DNA from 2 places in the Pseudovibrio sp. Ad13 genome. Region 2 is predicted to be linked to the other one. Evidence: predicted binding sites of a transcription regulator. Region 2 holds the regulator's gene; the other holds the start of a gene.
What was found. Region 2 encodes PhoB, which activates phosphate uptake and scavenging genes when phosphate is short. Its sites were predicted from a motif close to TGTCATNNANCTGTCAT; they were not measured.
Positions count from the first base shown of each region.

Region 1: PsAD13_RS02040 (GNAT family N-acyltransferase) is a predicted target of PhoB. The motif match lies at 8,080-8,096, and genes of this name have one in related genera.

Region 1 is NZ_LMCC01000002.1:255,415-267,206, reverse strand. Features, by position in the region: gene PsAD13_RS02070 (penicillin-binding protein activator) at 1-1,212, opposite strand, end outside; gene rsmI (16S rRNA (cytidine(1402)-2'-O)-methyltransferase) at 1,570-2,490, shown strand; gene PsAD13_RS02060 (YraN family protein) at 2,456-2,863, shown strand; gene gshB (glutathione synthase) at 2,982-3,956, shown strand; gene PsAD13_RS02050 (YifB family Mg chelatase-like AAA ATPase) at 4,136-5,662, shown strand; gene PsAD13_RS02045 (PAS domain-containing hybrid sensor histidine kinase/response regulator) at 5,727-7,964, shown strand; gene PsAD13_RS02040 (GNAT family N-acyltransferase) at 8,325-9,167, shown strand; gene PsAD13_RS02030 (PBP1A family penicillin-binding protein) at 9,462-11,792, shown strand, end outside.
Region 2 is NZ_LMCC01000005.1:451,661-463,452, forward strand. Features, by position in the region: gene PsAD13_RS08870 (hypothetical protein) at 48-764, shown strand; gene PsAD13_RS08875 (tetratricopeptide repeat protein) at 789-1,370, opposite strand; gene PsAD13_RS08880 (ATP-binding protein) at 1,858-3,225, shown strand; gene PsAD13_RS08885 (PstS family phosphate ABC transporter substrate-binding protein) at 3,391-4,410, shown strand; gene pstC (phosphate ABC transporter permease subunit PstC) at 4,500-5,888, shown strand; gene pstA (phosphate ABC transporter permease PstA) at 5,881-7,728, shown strand; gene pstB (phosphate ABC transporter ATP-binding protein PstB) at 7,781-8,584, shown strand; gene phoU (phosphate signaling complex protein PhoU) at 8,618-9,322, shown strand; gene phoB (phosphate regulon transcriptional regulator PhoB) at 9,396-10,091, shown strand; gene PsAD13_RS08915 (GNAT family N-acetyltransferase) at 10,169-10,633, shown strand; gene PsAD13_RS08920 (GcrA family cell cycle regulator) at 10,734-11,294, opposite strand.

The DNA.
Region 1 (11,792 bases), on a different contig from region 2:
GCGAGGTGCTGGTGCAATTGGTTCTGCAGTCCTCTTGCCAGAAACAGCATAAACCGCAAGTCCACGGTCATTCAGGCCATCTTGCTGGAAGCGGAAGATACCATCAATACCGAGGAAACCATCACGATTGGTCAACACACGGTCAGAGAAGCGATCAGGTCCAGCGGAGCGGACCAGCCCAGCGGCCAGAATGGTTGCATCATAAGCCAAGGACGCATTGCGCGGTGGTTGAGCGCCATAGGTTTCTCGGTAACGGGTCGCGAGACGCTCGAAGCTCTGGTTATCCGGCCCGGGGAACCAACTGCCAACCATGACAGGAGACTGGAGGATGTCCGGTGTGTTCCATTGACCACTGCCGATCATCTTCACTTCACCAAGGCTTGCACCCATTTCGGTCATCACCTGCATCACAAATGGAGGAACACCGCCCCCTTCAGGAACAAACAGAGTGTCCACCTGCGAAATAGAGCGGCTCAGGCTGGCAACGCGAGCGCGGATGTCTTCAGCATTGCCCGGGATGTAGCGCTCGATGGTGATGATACGGCCATTTGTCTGCCCAACAGCCTGACGGAATGCAGCTTCAGCCACCGCACCATAGGCATTGTTTGGCAACAGTGCAGAATAGGAGCCACGCTCTTGTTCTGCTGCATAAGACACAATGCGGTTCACGTCAGATACTGGCAGGTAGCTGAGCAGGTACGTGCCCGGCTTTGCCGCATTGATATCAGAGGAGAATGCAACGATTGGAACACCAGACCGGCGAGCAACGGCAGAAGCACCCTGAACAGCCGGGGCAAAAACCGGACCAATGAGGAGTTCTGCGCCTTCACTGATCGCCTGCTGGGCAGCAATGCTTGCGCCCTCAGAGGTTCCGCCAGTGTCTTTTACGAGCAGCTGGATGTCAGCTCCCTGAAAATCCTCAAGTGCAAGCTTGGCGGAGTTTTCGAAAAGAGTGGCAACAGAAGCAGCGGATTGACCTTCGCCAGAGTATGGCAGCAGCAGGCCAACACGAACGGAGCCATTGCCAATGGCACGGCCTGAAACCAGTTGCGGCTGGCCGTTCGGGTTCAAATCAGGCTGAAAAGGAGTGTTCACCGATGAGAAGTTAGGTGAATTAACACAGCCAGCCAACAAGAAGGAGACGCCAAGTGCAGCCCCTGTCACAAGTTTGCGGAAGCTCATTCCACGCAGTGTGGCTGATCCTAAGCTCATGGATGCCCCATCTATTCCGAAGGCCGTTCGATCAATCCCCCGTTTTGCAAGGGATGAAATCCGGCAATTTACATTTAGAACTCGTCGCGATTGCTCACGCGCCATGCTCTAATCGATTATTTTACGCATACTCTTATCCGAAAACCGGACCCCACTTCTCGGAGATACGCCTTAGTTTGGTTTATTTCTACAGATCCAACGCAGTTAATACAGCCTCAACCCAAGGAAATCCGCGATTTTTTTAAGGATTCTGTCAAAAACTCCCCGTTGTAATTAGTCATTTTGCGGTTTGTTGGTTAGATGTGCACTCTCTACTGTGCAAAACTTGCTCCATTCTGGAGCTTTCACGAGGCGACCATGGATCATTCCGAAGCTGCATCTGAGCGGAAATACTACATTAGCGAGCATTCGCTAACGGCTAAACGGATTGAACCGGGACTGCACATCGTTTCAACCCCAATCGGCAATCTGCAGGACATCACAATCCGTGCGCTGGAAACTTTGGCGGCTTGCGATCTTATTGCCTGCGAAGATACTCGTGTGACGGGTGTTTTGTTACAGCGTTATGGCATTCGCACGCAGATGATGACCTATCATGAGCACAATGCCCACAGGCAACTTCCCAAAATTTTAGAGGCATTGGGCGCAGGTCGAGCCGTTGCACTGGTCTCAGATGCAGGTACGCCGCTCATTTCTGATCCCGGTTTTCGACTTGTAGGTGATGTGGTGGAGCATGGGCACAAGGTTGTGCCAATTCCAGGTGCTTCAGCCATGTTGAGTGGTCTGGTAGGTGCAGGTTTGCCTTCTGATACCATTTTGTTTGCTGGCTTTTTGCCCAATAAGACCCATGGCAGAAAGAAACGCCTTGAAGAATTGAAAGATATTCCGGCGACACTGGTGTTTTATGAGAGCCCTCACAGAGTTGGGGCTTCTCTTGTCGATATGACTGAAGTTCTTGGAAAGCGTAAAGCAGCTGTTGCCCGCGAGCTGACCAAGCGGTTTGAGACTTTCCAGCGTGGCTCTCTTGCAGAACTGAGTGATTTCTATTCGGGGGATCGCCCCAAGGGAGAAATTGTTATTCTTGTCTCACCACCTGAAGAGCAGGAACTGACCGAGGTTGATGCAGACGCGCTGTTGCATGAGGCATTGAAAGAAATGCCAGTGAGCGCAGCAGCCAAAAAAGTCTCCAAAGCGACCGGGTTGGATCGAAAGACGATTTATACCCGTGCGATGGAGCTTAAAAATGCAGGAACGGCAGAAGAGCCCGAGAGCGACTAAAAGCAGCCTTCTGAAGAAGCAGGCGGCTTACCGAAAAGGCCTGCAGGCGGAGTTGAAAGCAGAGATGCTGCTTCGCCAGGCTGGCTGGCAGATTCTTGAAAGACGCTACAAAACCAAGCAGGGCGAGATCGATTTGATCGCCGAACAAGACCAAACGATTGTGTTTGTGGAGGTGAAAGCCAGACGGGGTGTGGATGATGGCTTATATGCAATCACGCAACGCTCTCAACGAAGGATTGCAAATGCCGCCCGAGAATGGGTTTCACACCACAACGATGTGGTTGGAAAAACCTTGCGATTTGATGCGGTTATTCTTCCCAAACACGGAGAAGCCCAGCACTTCCCTAATCTTTTTGAAGCTGAAATTTTTTAGGAAACAAATATTTTATCGCAAAAATGTAGACAAATTGCTTTCTGACCCACATATCTGCAGCTAACATCCATTTTTATTTACATGGATTTCTATCCCAGCCTTATTTCAGGAGTGCCTCATGTCCCAAGCAGCTTCTTCTGGTGCCAAGCGGCCGCTTAAAGTTGCCGTACAGATGGACCATATCTCTACCATCAACATTGCGGGCGACAGTGCTTTTGCTCTGATGCTAGAAGCGCAGGATCGTGGTTATGAACTGTATCACTACACACCAGAGCGTCTGGCGCTGTGGGGTGAAAAGGTTATGTGCCGCGTTGAGCCGGTAACCGTGCGCGACGAAGCAGGCAATCACTTCAGTTTTGGTGAGCCTCAGCGCGTTGACATGTCTGAGATGGACGTCGTTCTGATGCGACAGGATCCTCCATTTGATCTGGCTTACATCGCTGCGACCCACATTCTCGAAAAGCTTTCCGAGACGACGCTCGTTCTGAACAATCCAGTCTCTGTGCGTAATGCACCAGAGAAACTGTTTGTGACCCAGTTTGCGGACCTGATGCCGCCAACGCTGATCACTCACGATCGCGAGGAGGTTGATGAGTTCCGCAACATCCATAGCGACATCGTGATGAAACCGCTGTTTGGACATGGTGGAGCTGCTGTTTTCCGCGTGACCAAGGATGACCTGAACTATGGGTCTCTTTACGACTTCTTCTCCGTCACATTCCGCGAGCCTTGGGTGATTCAGAAGTTTCTGCCGAATGTGAAGCACGGTGATAAGCGCATTCTCCTGGTTGATGGTGAGTTTGCTGGTGCAGTGAACCGTGTGCCTGCAGAAGGTGACTTACGCTCCAACATGGTGCGTGGCGGATCTCCAAAAGACAGTGACCTGACCGAGCGCGAAAGAGAGATTTGCGCACGCCTTGGGCCGACACTGAAAGAGCAGGGGCTCATTCTCGTTGGAATCGATGTGATTGACGGAAACCTCACTGAAATCAACGTGACTGCCCCAACTGGCATTCGAGCGATCCAGAAGCTGGGCGGGCCAGATGTGGCCGGCATGGTCTGGGATGTGCTTGAGAAAAAGCTGGAAGCCTAAAAAGTAGCAAAAGCCCTGTTCTTCAGCAGGGCTTTTCTTTTTCATCATGAACTCCGAGAATTCAGGTAGAGCTTCTTATGGGAGCTTTCGTATTTCTGAGTATTCAAGGCTTGTGTGTTTCTCATTCGTTCCTGCTTAATTACTACAATGATGATTAATTGTGGCCGCAGGAGTGTCAGGTGTTTGCTCGCATCTCTACCGTTTCCTTTCAGGGTGTCGACGCTGCAAATGTTGACGTGCAGGTCCAGATTAGCCCCGGATCCGTCTATTTCACTCTTGTTGGTCTGCCCGACAAGGCAATTGCAGAGAGCAAAGAGCGGGTTCGTTCAGCTCTCATTGCCTCGGGCCTGGCGCTACCAGCCAAACGCGTGACGGTTAATCTTGCGCCGGCTGACCTGCCAAAGGAAGGATCTCATTATGACCTTCCTATTGCACTTGGCCTCTTGGTGGCGATGGGGGCACTGCCTGCGGAAGCTGTCGAAGGTTTCCTCGTTCTAGGTGAGCTCTCACTGGATGGCAGCATTTCACACGTAAACGGAGCCCTCCCAGCTGCAATCGCTGCTGTTGCAAACGGGAAAGGTTTGATCTGTCCGGAAAGTTGCGGCTCTGAAGCGGCATGGGCGGATGAGAACCTGAAGATTATGGCTGCAGGATCACTGGTTCAGCTCTACCGCGCATTGAAAGGTGATATTACTCTTTCTGCCCCAGAACCGCGTAGCTCTCCACAAGCTGCCAGTTCACTGGATCTTGCCGATATTCGAGGTCAGGAAACAGCGAAGCGGGCACTAGAGATTGCTGCGGCAGGCTCTCATAACCTGATGATGGTTGGTCCTCCAGGTTCTGGAAAGACTTTACTCGCAAGCAGGTTACCCGCTCTTTTGCCACCACTTTCAGCTCGCGAACTTCTGGAAGTATCCATGATCGCTTCCATATCAGGAGAGTTGGAAGATGGCGCATTGAGCAATCAACGTCCCTTCCGAGCACCACATCACTCCGCATCCATGGCCTCATTGGTTGGCGGTGGCATAAAAGCCAGACCCGGTGAAGTGTCCATGGCTCACAATGGTGTGCTTTTTTTGGATGAGCTGCCAGAGTTCGATAGCTCCGTTCTGGACAGCTTGAGGCAGCCTATTGAGAACGGTGTGGCGACGATTGTTCGCGCCAATTATCGGGTGAGCTATCCATCCATAGTGCAAGTGGTTGCTGCGATGAACCCTTGTCGTTGCGGATATGCAGGAGAACCGGGACATACTTGCAGGCGAGGTGATAAATGCGCCAGTTCTTACCAGTCGCGAGTGTCCGGGCCTTTCGTGGACCGGATGGATTTGCAACTTCATGTTCCCGCGGTTTCTGCAAGAGACCTGATCAGCCCGCGCACTTCTGAGAGTTCGCAGGTGGTTGCTCAACGTGTTGCGCGTGCTCGTGCAATACAGCAAGCTCGCTATGCCTCTCTTGGGTTAGATATCACTGTCAACGCACATGCCAGTGCACGGACCATCGAGCAGATTGTTGCATTGGATCAAGGCAGTAAAGAGTTGATTGAACAGGCCTCCATACAATTTGGTCTTTCTGCACGTGGATACCATCGTGTTTTGAAACTATCACGGACAATCGCAGATATGGACGGGTCAGAGTCCGTTCAGCGCATTCACCTGGCCGAGGCCCTGAGCTTCAAACGCTCTTCAGCCTATTTGGCAGCAGCATAATCTGTTATATCCTACCAATTTAATTTTACTGATTTACCGAAATAGTTCGGGTGGAGCAAAAGCTGTGTTGAAACGGAGACTGAAAACTGAGGAGAGCACCCATGTTGTTACTCAGGCGCGCGTGTCTCTGATTAAGCAAAGCGAAATCACCGAGAAATCCTCCTTTGTTCTAAAGGGCCTCTCCATTTTCGTGGGCGTTATATGCTTGCTGATTGCGTTGTTGCTGACCGATTGGCAGTCCTTGCAAGGTTTCTATGTTGTGTTGCTTGCTTTTGGGGCTGGCGCTGTCTTGTTTCGTCGGTTTCCAGCAAGTGATGTTATCGCCCAAAGTTGGAAGACAGCTCAAATCCAGAGTGAGGTGGAGCAACTTGAAGACCCATCTGAATTAGCTAGCGATACTGACTGGCAATTACGTGAAGCGGATGATCGGCATCGTTCCATTCTGGATGCGCTGGGCGCTATCGTGATCCGTTGTGATAGCAATGGGGTGGTGCTGTCAGTCAATGATGCAGGTAAACGCAATTTTCCAGCTGGGTTTGGAGTTGAGATCGGAGGAGCTATTCATCTGCCTTATGCCGATGACTTTACTCCTGATCTTGAGGAAGGGGCTGCTGGGACTACCGAAGACGTTGCTTTGCGCACAAAACATGGCACCCGCTGGTATTCACACCTGCGCCTGAGCATTCGTGATGGCAGCGGTGGAGCTCCTATCATTCAGTGGATCCTGACGGATGTCACAGATAGGCGACAAGCAGAGCAAAAACTGCGGGAAGATCGCGATCATGCTGCAAATGCCAGCGAGGCAAAATCTCGCTTCCTCGCGATGGTCAGTCACGAAATTCGTACGCCCTTAAACGGTGTCTTGGGCATGGCAGATTTGTTGCATGACACGACAACCACTGCAGAGCAGCAAAATTACATTAATGCGATCAAAGCATCAGGCTCCACACTTTTAATGCTCATTGATGAGGTACTTGATTACTCCAAGATCGAAGCGGGAAAACTGGAGTTGGAGACTGGCAATGTTGAACTTGCTCCGTTAGTGGAACGCGTTGTGGAGCTGCTCTCTCCCAAAGCCCATGCAAAGGGGTTGCAGATTGGTTCATTTATCAATCCAGCCGTACCAAAAACCATCCAGAGTGACCCGGCACGGTTGCAGCAAATCCTATACAATCTGGTTGGAAACGCGATCAAATTTACAGAAGAAGGCGGTGTTTCTTTAGTCCTGCAAGTCACTACGGATACTACAGGCCACCACTTGCTGGAGTTCGCTGTTCAAGATACTGGCCCCGGCATGGATGACGTCACAGCAGCTCGCATCTTCCGGGAATTTGAACAGGGTGAATATGGGCGAGACCGCAAGTTCGATGGAGCAGGCCTGGGCTTGGCAATCTCCAAACGACTCGCGGAGCTTATGGAAAGTTCGCTCACCGTTCAAAGCCAGCTGGGTTGTGGCTCCACTTTCCTTCTTGAGATGCCAGTTGATGAGATTTCAGAGGACTTTGTAAAAGACCATAATGATCGTATCGCGATCATAACCAGCAATCAGATTGAGGCCGACCTCGTCTATAAAACGCTGAGCACAAGCGGTTACAATCACACCAAGGTTCTGGCAGCAGATGAACTTGAAGATTTGCCTCTTACGATACAATTTGACCGTTTGCTTGTTGGTGAAGAATATGTAGAACGCATTCGCAATTTCTATGGGCAGCAATCTGAGAGTGCACCGGAGATCTTTGTCCTCATTAAACCTCAGGAACGGGCGCGGATTGCCGATATCAAGACCGGAGAGTTTTCTGGTTACTTGACCCGTCCTGTGCGTCGCAGCTCACTGCTTCGGGTGCTCTCACCCAGCTCGCTGCAAACTGACGTGGTAGACAACGATGTCACAGAAGAAGAGGTGGCATCTACACCACAAGGCCAGAGTACAAATCTCAATGTGTTAGTGGCCGAAGACAATCCAATTAACTGGATGCTGGTTGAAGCATTGCTGGGCAAACTGGGCCACACATCCTCGCTTGCTGAGGATGGGCATAAGGCTGTTTCGCTCTGTGCCAGCGGCTCATTTGATATTGTGCTCATGGATCTGCACATGCCCGGTCTGGATGGACTTGAAGCCATCTCAAAAATTAGAGGCCGGGAAGAAAAATCTGCATCGCAAGTGCCAATTTATGTTGTTTCAGCAGACGTTATGCCAGACGCAAAAGAAGAGGCTCTTAATGCCGGAGCAGACGGTTTTTTAAGCAAACCCCTAAAAAAGCAGGATCTCGAAGCTGTTTTAAAACGCTATGCTAAGGGATAGCTCGGTATATTTAGCCTGTTCAATATCACGAGGCGGTTGTTATACTCAGATTAACCGCGACCGCAGCATTGTTTAGCAGATGTGAGCGTCGTTACGCGGGTAAATGTTGGTGTTATGTCACTCAACTGTCCTAAAATGGGCTTATATCACAGATTGACTACCCAAAATTGACATGGGTGACTCGATTGGTGCAAATTCAGAAAGGCGTTCTCATTATTGCATTGTTTCATAAACACCTAAGCAATATGAGATAATAATAGTATGGCTGGATCTGGACATATCTCCCCGATGAAAGTCCTAAAAAAGTTTACACCGAGCAAGTTGTCAGGGCGACCTGCGCCGCGGTGGATCCCTCAGGCAATGCTTGGAAAAATGCCGGAGGCAGGACAAAGCCTCGGTAAGGTCGGCCCACTCGAGGTTCGTCTTTCCAACGGAGTCAAAGAACTCAAGCAATCTCAGCGTTTACGCTACGAAGTGTTTTACGAAGAGATGTCCGCTATTGCAGATGCACAAACTCAGTTATCGCGTCTTGATCGCGACAGTTATGACGAGATTTGTGATCATCTATTGGTCGTTGATCACAATAGTCAGGTTCGCAACAAACCATTTTCCAAACTCAAGCCGCAGATCGTAGGCACTTACCGATTGCTCCGTCAGGAACTTGCACAGCTCAATGGCGGTTTCTACACAGCAGGCGAGTTTGATATTCAAGGGATTCTGGATCGCCACAGTGATCTCAATTTCATGGAACTCGGTCGTTCTTGTGTTTTGAAACCTTATCGCACCAAGAAGACCGTAGAATTGCTATGGCATGGCATCTGGTCTTATGTGTTGACGCACAATGTAGATGTAATGATCGGCTGTGCCTCTATCGAAGGTACTGATCCTGATCTTCTTGCTGAGCAGCTTTCCTTCCTGCATCACTTTGCTAGTGCGCCAGAAGAATGGCATGTATCAGCGCTGCCGGACCAGTATGTGGAGATGAACCGCATTGCGAAAGATCAGGTGGATCAACGCGCTGCGCTGCGTTCTCTGCCACCGCTGATTAAAGGATATCTACGCCTTGGCGCCTATATCGGTAACGGAGCCGTTGTTGATCACCAGTTCGGCACCACTGATGTTTTGATCATCATGCCAGTGTCCAAGCTGAACTCGCGCTATGTGAACTACTATGGCCAAGATGCCAGCCGGTATTCCAGCTGATCACAGAGCTACTAGTATCTCAAAATGGAGAGGGCGGGTTTCCGCCCTTTTTATTTGCGTAGGAGCGCTAGAATCTCTGCATATTTGTGGCATTTCCCAGCCAACTGCACGCAATTCACCTCAATAGCTTAACGCACAATTAAGCGTGTTTCCCTAAAATCGTTCGTGTTTTGTATCCAGGTTGCGACCTCCCTCCCAAGCGGTCAGCAGCCTGAATTTGTTCAGGCTTGCTCAATCTTTCATGGCAATATTTGCCCAAAATTTGAGTGATCGGTACTGGGGTGTTTTAGAGTTATGGCGACAGGCCAAAATGGAAATGGCAGAAAACGGAGGCCAGTGCGCCCCGGGCAACGCCCTTCCGGCAAGCCGCCTCAACACCCTGAGGGACAGCGTCCCAAACGCCCAGCACAACCTCAACGCCCACGCTTACAAGGCGTCGCATTGCGTCCGGACGAGGTCGAAGATTATATTCGCCGTCCGAGCAAAGCCAACGCTCCAAGCAAGCAATCATCATCAGGGCAACGCTCTTCACCGCAAAACCCAACGGCACAGGCCAGAAAACCTGCACCTCAACGTCCCAGACCTGTGCAAGGAGCGCCAGTCAAGAAGCCTGCCAAAAAACCTAGCCGCAAGGCACGTCAACAAACACTGGCAGCTCTTGATGCAGCAACCTCCTCTGGCAAGCCAAAGAGCCAAAGCAAGTTTCGGCGGTTCTTGTGGAAGTCCTTTCGCTTTTCCATGTATTGGAGTGTCGTTCTCGGCATTTGGGGGATTGTCGTTGTTGGCGGAATTCTCACCTATTACGCTGCGCATTTGCCACCAGCTTCGGAGTGGGCTGTTCCACAACGCCCACCTAACGTGCGCATCGTTTCAGCAAACGGCACCTTGATTGCCAATCGTGGCGATACCGGTGGAGAGGCGGTCCGTCTGGAGCAGTTACCTACGTATCTGCCTGAAGCTGTGATGGCTATCGAAGACAGGCGGTTCAGGTATCATTTCGGCATCGATCCAATCGGTCTTGCCCGCGCTGCATTTGTCAATTACACCAGCGGGCGCACTGTGCAGGGCGGGTCAACACTCACACAGCAGCTGGCGAAAAACCTGTTCCTAAAGCCTGAGCGCACCATGCAACGTAAGATGCAGGAAGTGGTGATGGCGCTGTGGTTGGAGTGGAATTACAGCAAGGACGAAATTCTGGAGATGTACCTTAACCGGGTTTATCTCGGCGCAGGGGCTTATGGTGTTGATGCCGCGTCGCGGGTTTATTTTGGAAAGTCCGCTCATCTCATCAACCTTGCTGAAGCGGCAACCATAGCAGGACTGCTGAAAGCACCTAGTAAGTATGCCCCCACACGCAATGCCGCTCTTGCAGAGGGGCGTGCGCAGGTGGTGATCGCATCAATGCACAAGGCTGGCTTCATCACCGCTGATGACGCCAAGAACGCATTGTTCAACCCAGCGCACGTGGTTACAAGCCACAACAGCAGCAGTGGCAATTATGTTGCTGATTACGTGATGGAGTTGCTACCCGGCTTCGTGGGTTCCATTGGTGAGGACATTATTGTCGATACCACCATCGATTGGGACATGCAGCAAGCAGCAGAAACGGCACTGACCACTCGAATTGCGGAGTCTCGCCGAGAGTTTAATGTCACTCAAGGCGCGGTTGTTACGCTCAATCGCAGTGGTGCAATTCGTGCTCTGGTTGGCGGTGTTGATTATCGGAAAAGCCAGTTCAACCGCGCTGTATATGCACGCAGACAGCCGGGATCTGCCTTCAAACCGTTTGTTTATCTTGCGGCATTGGAACGGGGTATGACCCCTAATACTGTCCGCAGGGATGCTCGTGTCACCTACAGGGGCTGGACGCCGAAGAACTACACCAAGCGATACTATGGCGATGTGACACTGACGCAAGCGCTTGCATTTTCGATCAACACCGTTGCAGCAAAGCTGGCGCATGAGGTTGGCCCGGCCAATGTGGCGCGTACAGCACGCCGTCTGGGCATTACATCCGCGCTCAAGTCCAATCCATCCATCGCTCTTGGAACTTCTGAGGTCACTCCGCTTGAGATTGCAGCTGCGTATGTGCCTTTCTCCAATGGCGGATATGGTGTCGTTCCTCATGTGGTACGGCAAATTCGAAATGAACATGGCAAAGTGCTTTATCGCCGTTCCGGTGATGGTACAGGACGCGTCGTTCGCGGAGATAAGCTGAGTGAAATCAACACTATGATGGCGCAGACAGTTTATGGTGGCACAGGAAAGCGAGCTTTGTTGGCTGGACGACCCGCGGGAGGCAAAACCGGTACAACGCAAGGCTATAAAGATGCGTGGTTCATTGGTTATACAAACTCGCTCACCACTGCGGTTTGGCTTGGGAATGATAATAACAAGCCAATGAAGAAGGTGAGTGGGGGTACACTGCCAGCTGAAATCTGGGCATGGGTGATGGAGACAGAGCATCAGGGTATCCCGATTGCCAGACTGCCGGGTGTGCCGATTAATCTTGCCGAAACATCACCATTATTGAAACCGGGCACTGCGCCTAAGCGTCGTCAACCAACATTTGTGGCAGCTCCTCAGCAACCACAGCCACCAAGGCCTGCAATTCAAGCAACAACA
Region 2 (11,792 bases):
GAAGTGGGCGCTGGATTTCAGATTAAGAGACGCATTTAGGAGCCTTCATGAAGCTCAAGTTTCGTTGCCTGCCAGAACTACATGGACATATCCCAGAGCCTGTAGAAGCAAAGGCAGCTTTGCCCGACTGGTTGAAAGACATCCCGTCAACGGTCGAAAGCGAGTTGCTGGGCAGCGAACAGGTACGCACGCTTAAGCACTGCCCGCCGATCATTGATGGCTTTTCAACGGGTATCCTATTCAAGTTGCCCTGTGATGTGACGATGAAAGACGGCGAGTTCTCATGGCACTGGCCGAAGCCCGTCTCACCAAAAGCACAACAAACCCGATCACCCATCGGCCTGCATGTGCCAGAACAGGCAACCGGTGCACCGCTGGGCACGAACCCGGGCGATTTCATCATCAAGCTCAACAACTTCTGGAGTATCGAAGCCCCTGAAGGCATCTCGCTGCTCTTCACTCATCCGCTTAACCGCGAAGAACTGCCGTTCAGGACACTGGCCGGAGTGGTGGATTGTGACCGCTTCAAAGGTGGCTTTGTTCATTTTCCAGCGCTTTGGAAAGACCCAAAGTTCGAAGGCACGCTAAAAGCAGGCACGCCGATAGCGCAGGCCTTCCCATTTAAGCGTGAGGCGTTGGAGTTAGATTGTGCTCCGATGGATGAAGCTGAGTTCGAAACCCATCTGGACACACAAGGTAAACTGCAGGCAGAACCGGGTCACTACCGCAAATCTGTCCGTGCCAAGCGCTCCGTTGAGGCTTAGAAGGCAGGTGAGGGAAAGGCTACTCTAAGGAAGTATTGCCTTAGAGTTCAACGGCACGCGCCCGAATGATCCTTGGCTCATAATTTTCAGCAATTCAGGCCGAACAGGCGGATTGTTGGCAAACAACCGGCGCAACATGTCGATGCCCTCATTATTGCCCTGCATCTGCATGGCTTCTGCCGCGCCAAGAACGTTCTCAGCATCGTTTTCCAACTCAGCCCGCTTTTGGAAGGCTTGCAGGGCCAGGTCCGGAACCTCCATGTGCAGCGCGATGCGGGCAAGGTTCAGCAATCCATCGCTATCATCAGGGTAGGCGGCGGTGAACTCGGCAAAGTCATTGAGCGCTGCGGTGAAATCCTCCATGTCCAGACAAGCCGCAGCCCGTTCAAACATCGCGCCTTTGTGTTGTGGGTTGAGGTCCAGTGTCTTCTCGAAATTCTCAAGAGCCTGCACATTGTTGCCCGCACGGCGGCGTACAAGGCCAAGGTTGTACCAAAGGCTCGGGTTGGTCTCATCCTCCTCCAGCATGAGAAGAATGTACTTTTCCGCTATCGCCCAATCCTTCCGTGCAATCGCAGCTTCCAGCTTTTCGAGAATCTCTTCCATCGTTCGCCCTTCGTTACACCCTACAAAAGCGGTCCAATCATAGATGCCGAACACCGCTCGCAAGACCTATTTAAAGACGCAGGCCATTTAAATACAATTACCAAAGGTAAGAGAGGGAGGACACTGCACTTCAATTGAGCACTAAACGCTAAACATGATGGTTGCATGACGTCTGCACTGCCGCAAATGAAGGTTTGCCGATTAATTATTATTCCTCAGCTTCTCTTCTGCTTGATTTGTTAAACCTGCTAAATATATAACCGCAGCAACTCGTCGATACGATCTCAGCGGATAAACATCGTTTGCCCTTGGGCGCAGGCCCTCTAAGATCCTTGGTTTCGCTACGTCTTTGACAATCTCCAGTTGGGAAAACTGAAGAAATGAGGTGCCGCCGTCGCGAGAATGTCATGCTGGCCCTGTTAAATTCTCGGCCAGTCTTGAAAGAAAAACAACGTAAACGCACAGCGGCGTTTAGAGAGTGGCACGTATGTCCCTGGATACCGACAAGGAAGAAAAGCAGGCCAATCAGGAGCCGTTGAGATTAGGTCTCAACCGGCGTGCGGTTTATCGCAAACCCGTTGATGTGCGCTGGATCCTTCTGGCATCTGCCGGCATTTTTGCTCTCTTCTCCATAGCCTTCGACGTACCCGTCTGGGCCTCGTTCTTCGCATACGCCCTCATTTTTGTTCTGGTCATCGGCGGCGGTATGAAAAGCCGCACCAAGGTCAAAGCACCAAGCGGTGTCAGCCGCAAGGAAGCCAGCGAGATCGTCGACCGCGGCATGAAGTCCGCCGTCAACGCCCTGCCAGACCCGTGCTTTGTCGTCGATTATCGCGGCACCACCCAATACGTGAACCTCGCTGCACAGCGCCGCTTCGGCACCATTGCAGTTGGCGATCCTCTATCCTTCCGCATCCGCGCGCCATCGCTGCTGGAAGCGCTGGACCGTGTCTCCAATGGCGGCTCTACAGAAGTCATCGACTGGACCGAGAAGGTGCCGATGGAACTCTGGCTGGAAGCGCACATCGCGCCGCTCTGGTCCGTCTCCAGCGGAAACCTCGCCGTCCCCCGCGGACGCCCGGGTCTCATTCTCGTTGTCATTCGCGATCTGACCGAAGCCCGCCGCCTGGAGCGTATGCGGGCCGACTTTGTCGCCAACGCCTCCCACGAGCTGCGCACCCCGCTGGCGTCTCTGACAGGCTTCATTGAGACCTTGCAGGGCCCAGCCAAGGGCGACCCGAAGGCACAGGACCAGTTCCTCGGCATTATGCTGGATCAGGCAGAGCGCATGCGCCGCCTCATTGACGACCTGCTGTCCCTGTCCCGCATTGAGATGAAGGTGCACGTTCAGCCGGAAACCCTCGTGGATCTCAGCCTGATCATGCGTCATTCTGTAGAAACTTTGCTCCCGGTCGCGAAAGAATCGGGAGTTGAGGTGAATGTGAATGTACCTGAGGAACCTGCCGAGATTCGCGGTGAGAAGGACGAACTCGTTCAGGTCTTCAGCAATCTCATCGAAAACGCATTGAAATACGGTTCCAGCGGGGGGCGAGTCGATGTCACATGCCGTCTGGACCCTGATTCTACTGAGACACCACATTGGATTGCAGAGGTCCGCGACTTCGGTCCGGGTATTGATCCTGAGCACCTGCCGCGGTTAACCGAGCGTTTCTATCGGGTTGACGTTGTCACCTCCCGTCAGATGAAGGGGACAGGTCTCGGTCTGGCCATCGTAAAACACATTCTGACAAGGCACAGGGCTCGCCTGGAAATTGAGAGCAAACTAGATGAAGGCGCCTGCTTCCGCGTGTTCATACCCGGTGCTGTTATTTATGATGAAAATGATATCGATTAAAATAATATAATAAATTCAAATACTTGCAATGTCATAAAACTGATACGCAACGTTCATATAACCATCACAGCCAAACGCTAGGTTACAGCCAGCTCGCAGCCGGGGTGCTGTGAGGTGAACGTAGTTAAACAGTTTTTTAAAACCAAGACTCCCAGGAGACTTCAGGTGAAAATCAAGGCATTCGCAAGCGTTGCAGCGCTCGCTCTCGCAGGTACCATTGCTGCTGGTTCCGCACAGGCTCGTGATCAGATTCAGATCGTTGGTTCTTCCACTGTTTTCCCATTTGCAACAGCTGTAGCTGAGCAGTTTGGTCAGAAGACAAACTTCAAAACACCAGTTGTTGAATCCACTGGTTCAGGTGGCGGCATCAAGCTCTTCTGTGAAGGCGTTGGCGAAAACACTCCTGACATCACCAATGCTTCCCGCCGCATGAAAGGCAAGGAGCTGGTGAAGTGTAATGAAGCTGGCGTAACCCCAGTAGAAGTTACTGTCGGTTTCGACGGCATCGTTCTTGCGAACTCCAAGGCTGGCACTCAGCTGGACCTGACACTGGCTCAGATCTTCCTCGCGCTTGCGAAAGAAGTTCCAGTGGACGGCAAACTGGTTGCAAACCCATACCAGACCTGGGCAGACATCGATCCTTCCCTTCCTAACTCGAAGATCGAAGTGCTTGGCCCTCCACCAACATCCGGTACCCGTGACGCATTTGCTGAGCTGGCAATGCAGGGCGGTTGTAAAATGGTGCCAGGTGCTGCTGACCTCGGTCTGAAGAAAAAAGCGTGTCACGAAGTCCGTGAAGACGGCGCGTACATCGAAGCTGGTGAAAACGACAACTTGATCGTTCAGAAACTGGATGCGAACCCGAATGCACTCGGCATCTTCGGTTTCTCCTTCCTTGATCAGAACGCTGACAAGATCCAGGGCGCAAACATTGCAGGCGTTGCTCCAACATTTGATGCAATTGCTGCAGGCGACTACCCAGTGTCCCGCTCCTTGTACTTCTACATCAAGAAAGAGCACGTTGGCGTAATCCCAGGTATCGCTGAATACCTTGGTGAGTTCACCAATGAAGACACTTGGGGTGACGAAGGTTACCTGGCTGACAAAGGTCTGATCCCGATGCCAGCAGCTGACCGTGCAGCAGTTTCTAAATCTGCATCAGCGCTGACACCACTTGCATTCTAATTGCAAACGCTAAGAAAGCGGTCAGCATGTCCAGCTGACCGCTTTCCTGCATCCTCCAAAAATTAAAGCCAGATAAGGCGAAACAACAAATGTTCTGGACTTACGCTGCCCTTCTTCTACTGGTCTTCGTAACCGCGAATGTCTACGGGCGTTTCCGGGCGATGCAGGTTGCTGGTCATCAGCTCTCTGCACTGCATTCCCGTCCAAGCTACCATGGTGGATACTTGGCCATTCTGGCCGCTCTTCCAGCATTTGTCCTTTTGATTGCATGGGCAGTCGTTGAGCCGCGCTTGCTTGATACAATGGTTATCAGTGCAAAGGCCGAGATTGTCGAAGGGCTGTCCAAAGCAGAACTTCAGGCATTTCTGCGGGACGCGCGCGCCATCGCATTCGGCGGCATTGTGGCCTTCTCAGATGCTGGCAAAGAGCAGGCGGCAGAAGTGTTCAGCTCGCTCGCGCAAACTTCCCTTTTTCTGAAAACAGCACTGATCATCGCCTTGGTTGCTGGTGGTCTGTGGTACGGCAATCGCACCATCGCACCGGCGATGCGAGCCCGTCATTTTGTAGAGCGCACCGTCATGGGGTTGCTGATCTTGTGCTCCGCTGTTGCGATCTTCACCACCATCGGCATCGTTCTCTCGCTTATCTTCGAAAGCTTGATGTTCTTCCGCCAGATCCCAATTCTGGACTTCGTCTTCGGAACTCACTGGAGCCCGCAAAGCGCCTTTGAAGGGGCAGGGGCTGAGCACGGCGAAGCCAATACTGAAATCTTCGGTGCAATCCCGCTTCTGGTTGGCACCATGCTGATCACGGCAATTGCTATTTTCGTGGCCGCACCTGTTGGTCTGCTCTCCGCAATTTACCTCTCCGATTATGCAAGCACGCCAGTGCGCGCCATTGCAAAGCCGGTTCTGGAAATTCTGGCTGGTATTCCAACCGTGGTCTACGGCTTCTTCGCGGCGTTGACTGTGGCACCCTTTATCCGTGGCTGGGGCGAAAGCATCGGCCTGTCAGTCAGTTCAGAATCTGCACTGGCCGCTGGGCTTGTCATGGGCATTATGATCATTCCGTTCGTCTCCTCCCTTTCTGATGACGTGATCAACGCGGTGCCGCAGTCACTGCGCGATGGCTCTGCCGGTCTTGGTGCCACCAAGTCGGAAACAATCCGCCGGGTTGTTCTGCCAGCCGCTCTTCCGGGCATCGTGTCCGCTCTGATCCTCGCCATCTCCCGCGCCATTGGTGAAACCATGATCGTGGTGATGGCTGCAGGGCTTGCCGCAAACATAACGGCAAACCCGCTGGAGGCTGTAACAACCGTGACCGTGCAAATCGTCACCTTGCTGGTCGGTGACCAGGAATTCGACAGCGCGAAAACACTCGCTGCATTTGCACTTGGTCTTCTCCTCTTCTGCATCACACTTGCTCTGAACATCTTCGCTCTGCGCGTCGTGAAGAAATATAGGGAACAGTATGATTGATATCGCTCAGGACATTGCCGGTTCTGCCATTGGCGGGCGTGTCAAAGGCATTCCTTCCGGCGTCCATACGACAGACGAAGCTCGCAAGCGCCTGAAAAAGCGCTACAGCATGGAAGCGCGCTTCAAGGCTTACGGCATGGGTGCCATCGCACTGGCCGCAACATTTCTGGTTCTGTTGCTCTTCACAATTGTCGGCTCAGGCTTGCCTGCCTTCACTTACAACTACGTAAGTGTACCGCTCAATCTGAGCGCAGAAAAGGTCGATCCTGCCAATCCGGCGGGCGCAAGCTACAACAAGATCATTCGCGACGGACTGAAGGCTGAATTGCCATTCGCTTCTGACCGGAAAAACCGCCGTGTGCTCTATTCTCTGGTGTCCTCCGGTGCCAATGTCACGCTGCAAAAGCAAGCAATAGCCGATCCATCCATGCTGGGTGAGACTGGCCCGGTTGCGATCCCGCTCTCTGATTTTGCCGATCTTTATGTCAAGGGCCTGATCACAAAGAAAACCGAGATCGCCACCTCAAGCGCAGCAACAGTTTCCGGCACGGACGGTCAGGTGACCATCAGTGCGCAGAAGCCTGAGTTTGAGCAGATCCTTGCGGCGTTGAAGACCTATTATGATCGTGAAATCGAACTGCTGACAGGCAAGATCGAAGCGCGTGGCCGATCAGAAATCAGCGTGAAAACCAAGATCGCAGGCTTGGAGACCCGCTTGGCCAACGAGAAAGATCCTCTTGTTGCACAGCGCCTGACCTCTGAGGTTGAAGGTAACAAAGCTGCTCTGGTCAAGATCATGAGCGCTCTGGAGAAACAAAAAGCTGAGCTGGTTACTCTGCATGGCCATCTTGCCAACATTGGCACGGGCGGCACACTCAACGCCAACATGCCAAGCTTCTTCGTAGAGGTGAACGGCGGAACCATTAAAGCAGAAAAGGTAACACCGACCAGCGTCACCGGAACAGCCTTTATTCCGCTGTCTACGGATGCTGCCGTGCCTGCTGGCCAGTGGGGCATTGAAGAGCTGGAAACGCCAGAATCTTTCCGCAAATTCTCAGATAAAGAGATCGCCTACACCGACTATCTGGTCTCCAAAGGCACAGTTGCAAACGAGTGGAACTCTATCTTCTTCAAGTCCGGCGCAAGCCGTGAACCGGAGATGGCAGGCATTTGGGGCGCAGCCGTTGGTTCCTTCTGGACCATGCTCGTCACACTGTCCCTCTCGTTCCCAATTGGTGTGTCCGCTGCAATCTATCTGGAAGAGTTCGCACCAAAGAACCGCTGGACACATCTGATTGAGGTGAACATCAACAACTTGGCTGCCGTGCCGTCCATTGTGTTTGGTTTGCTTGGTCTGGCGGTGTTCCTCAACGTCTTCGGTCTGCCGAGATCGGCGCCGGTCGTCGGCGGTATGGTGCTGGCGCTCATGACCCTGCCAACCATCATCATCGCCTCCCGTGCAGCGCTTCAGGCCGTGCCACCAAGCATCCGCGAAGCCGCACTCGGCGTCGGGGCGTCCCGCTTGCAGGCTGTGTTCCATCATGTGCTGCCACTGGCAATGCCGGGCATCCTGACCGGAACCATCATCGGCATGGCGCAGGCCCTGGGTGAGACCGCACCACTTCTCATGATCGGTATGGTGGCCTTCATTGTAGACATCCCGGCAAGCCCGGTTGATCCCTCTACCGTGCTGCCAGTGCAGATCTTCATGTGGGCAGACTTCCCGGAACCTGCCTTCCAGCAGAAAACCTCTGCCGCGATCATGGTGCTGCTCGGCTTCCTGATCTCGATGAATGCAATCGCAATCGTCCTTCGTAAACGTTTTGAGCGCCGCTGGTGATTTGAAAGGCAAGATCATGGCATTGGAAATGACCACAGACACCGAGAGTGCAATGAATACAATGATGAGCGCCCCTCCAGCCATTTCAGCTGAAGGCGAAACACTCAAGATGCGTGGCCGCGATGTAAAAGTGTTTTACGGCAACAAACAGGCCCTTCATGGTGTCGATCTGGATGTCCGCAAAAATCAGGTGACCGCGCTGATCGGCCCGTCCGGTTGCGGAAAATCCACCTTCCTGCGCTGCCTGAACCGCATGAACGACACCATCGATATCTGCCGCGTGCAAGGCGACATTCTCCTGGACAACGACGATGTCTACGACCCGCGCATTGATGTGGTGGAACTGCGGGCACGTGTTGGCATGGTGTTCCAGAAGCCAAACCCGTTCCCGAAATCAATCTTTGAGAACGTGGCTTACGGCCCACGCATCCACGGTCTGGCACAAGGCAAGTCGGATCTGGAAGATATCGTCGCAAGTTCCCTGCAGCGTGCAGGTTTGTTTGAAGAAGTGAAAGACCGTCTGGACGAGCCGGGCACAGGCCTTTCCGGTGGTCAGCAGCAGCGTTTGTGCATCGCGCGCGCAATCGCTGTGTCTCCGGAAGTGATCCTGATGGATGAGCCGTGTTCTGCACTCGATCCGATTGCCACCGCGAAAGTGGAAGAGCTGATGGACGAACTACGCCAGAACTACACCATCGTTATCGTAACCCACTCCATGCAGCAGGCCGCACGTGTATCCCAGCGCACCGCGTTCTTCCATCTGGGCAATCTGGTGGAAGAGGGGCTGACCAACGACATCTTCACCAACCCAAAAGACCAGCGCACGCAGGATTACATCACAGGCCGTTTTGGTTAAGAATAAAAGAGCGGTACTCTAAGGAGATATCCGATGAAAGATCATATTGTCTCTTCCTTCAATGAAGAGCTGAAAGAACTGGCCGGACGTGTCGTTGAAATGGGCGGACTGGCAGAAACCCTTGTTCACGATGCTGTCACCGCACTGCTGAGACAGGACCGCGAACTGGCAACCCGCACCATCGCTGCCGACCAGCGCCTGGACAACATGCAGGCCGAGCTGGAAGAACTGTGCATCTCCGTGATCGCACGCCGCCAGCCAATGGCAAGCGACCTGCGCGACATCATCGCCGCCATGCGCATCTCCAACGATCTGGAGCGCGTTGGCGACATGGCCAAGAACATCGGCAAGCGAACACTGGCGATTGAATCTGAATTCAACAACAAGCAGCTCGCTGTGGGTGTTGAGCACATGTCTGATCTGGCACTTGAACAGCTCAAAGCCGTTCTGGATGCCTACACCTCTGGCGATCTTGAGGTTGTCCAGCGCGTACATGTTCGCGATGACGAAGTGGATGCGCTTTATACAAGCCTGTTCCGTCAGCTGCTCACCTACATGATGGAAGACCCGCGTTCCATCACCATGTGCGCGCACTTGTTGTTCTGCGCAAAGAATATTGAGCGCATCGGTGATCATGCAACCAATATTGCAGAAAACATCTACTACATGATCTCCGGAAGCCACCTTCCAACAGATCGTCCAAAGACGGACGAGCTGGCGCAGAGCACAACCGTGTAGAGTGTGTTCACTTATAACGAGCAGAACACACGCAATTGCTTTATAAGAGAAGGTGCAAAGAGAGCACTTTAATATGCCTAAGATACTGATTGTAGAAGACGAAGAACCGCTAAGCCTGCTGCTGCGCTATAACCTTGAAGCAGAGGGCTACACTGTTGACGTGTGCGCAAGAGGAGATGAGGCGGAAGTCCTGCTGCAGGAAAGCCAGCCGGACCTGCTGCTGCTGGATTGGATGCTTCCGGGCCTCTCTGGCATCGAGCTCTGCCGTCGTTTGCGGGCACGCTCAGAAACCGAGCGCATGCCGATTATCATGCTGACAGCGCGCGGTGAAGAATCCGAGCGCATCCGCGGTCTGGCAACCGGGGCCGACGATTACGTCGTCAAACCGTTCTCCGTTCCGGAACTTATGGCCCGTGTTCGCGCGATCTTCCGCCGTGCATTGCCAGAAGTTGTCTCCACAATGCTCAAGTCTGGTGACATCGAGCTCGACCGCGAAACCCACCGCGTGCGCAGAACAGGCCGCGAAATCCACCTCGGCCCCACAGAATACCGCCTGCTGGAGTTTCTCATGAGCGCACCTGGCCGCGTTTACTCCCGTGAACAGCTGCTGGATGGTGTCTGGGGGCATGATGTCTATGTCGATGAGCGCACCGTAGACGTCCACGTAGGCCGCCTGCGCAAAGCCATCAACAAAGGACGCATGAAAGACCCGATCCGCACCGTTCGCGGCGCCGGATACGCTTTCAACGACCAGTTCGCTGTTGGGTAATTGATCTCTGCTATATGCGCATTGTGAAACTGCATCTCCCTTCCAGAGGTGCAGACCAAAAACAATGCGGATAACAAATGATAATCAAGACGGTTGATCGAGCGACCGCTCATATCTACGACAATCTCTGTCAGGCCTATGAGGCAGAGTTCTCACCTCTCACACACAAACATCCAAACGCGGATGGTTTGTTTGCCAAAGACACGCTTCTTGAAGGCAACATCACCGGCTATCTGGCTTTAAATGATGATATTCCCGCCGGGTTAGCTGCAATCAGGCGGCAAGATCATCACGACTTTGAAGTCTGCGAGTTTTATGTGGTGCCAGTGTTCCGCAGACATAAACTGGGACAGCGCTTTGCGGCTGCGTTGTTTGATCAAATGCCCGGTAACTGGCAGATCAAGCAGATTGAAGGCGCTGATCAGGCCATTGCTTTTTGGCGTTCTGTTATCAGCACTTACACCTCAGGTCAGTTTTTGGAAGAAAATTATACGGACCCATACTGGGGCGCCGTCACCCGCCAAACCTTTAAAACACACTAGTTGTCAGGCCAGAGCGCCAAGCGCCAGATCAGAACGGCACCAAACACAGCAAAAAGCCGGGCTTTGGACCCGGCTCAATACGTTGCTTTTTCAGCTCAAATTAGCTTGCGCGGCGGTTGCGGCGGTCGCTGACGGGCTGATAGGCAATGCTGCGGTGATGCGCACAATAAGGTGTACCCGCATCAGACTGGCGCCCACAGAAATAGAAGTCATCAGAACTCGGATCACCAATCGGCCACTTACAGGTGCGCTCATTCAATGTCAGGATGGAGGCGCGTTCTGAAACCGGAATAAAGAGATCGGAGGTTGGGACTGGAGAAATTTCTGGTTGGATAGCTTCAATCGGTTCAACTTTAAGGGCGTTGGCACCGGCTATCGTTGGTTGAATTTGTCGGGGACTTGGGGAAGGCGCAACAGCTGCAATCGCTTCAGCCACTGTTGGTTTGGTTGAGGTGACGACCCTTGCCGCTGGGGCAGGTGCCTTTCTCGTTTTGGTTGCACCACCTCCCGATTTGGCGCGACCTGAAAGACCAAGGCGATGAACCTTACCAATCACCGCATTACGGGTCACATTGCCAAGTTCCCCCGCGATTTGACTGGCGCTTAACCCGTCTGCCCAAAGTTTGGTTAGTAACTCTACACGTTCTGCTGTCCAGCTCATTAAAGGGCCCCGTCTTCCTTCAGTGGCGCGCAAAACAGCATTCGCTCAGTTCGGACGCATCCGAAAGTGCCGCTTACCTGAGCGTGTGTGCTTGCAGCGTTCAGTAACTACGAGATGGTGTATAACTCTTATCACACAGTACTATATGGGCGTTGATACGAGCAATAACCTCAAAGAATTGAGGTGGGGAAGACTCTGGTTTTCCCCAGAATTGCCGTACTACTACTTACCTATAACAGCCTTCTTGTGGTGGGAGAAGATTATCAATCTAAAGAATAGGAGCTGTTTGTTAAACCAAGTTCCACCGCATTCTTTCCAACACAAAGTAAGAGCTGATAGCGTTACCCCGTTGATATTTAATACATATATTTACCACTGAAAAACAACTAGTAAAAAACACTAGTAAACTACAAATTGCATAACACAAGAACTAAGCGCACTCCTCTCTCATATGCCGTAGTACACGCTAGAGGTGTATTGAATAAACCTTAAGAACCG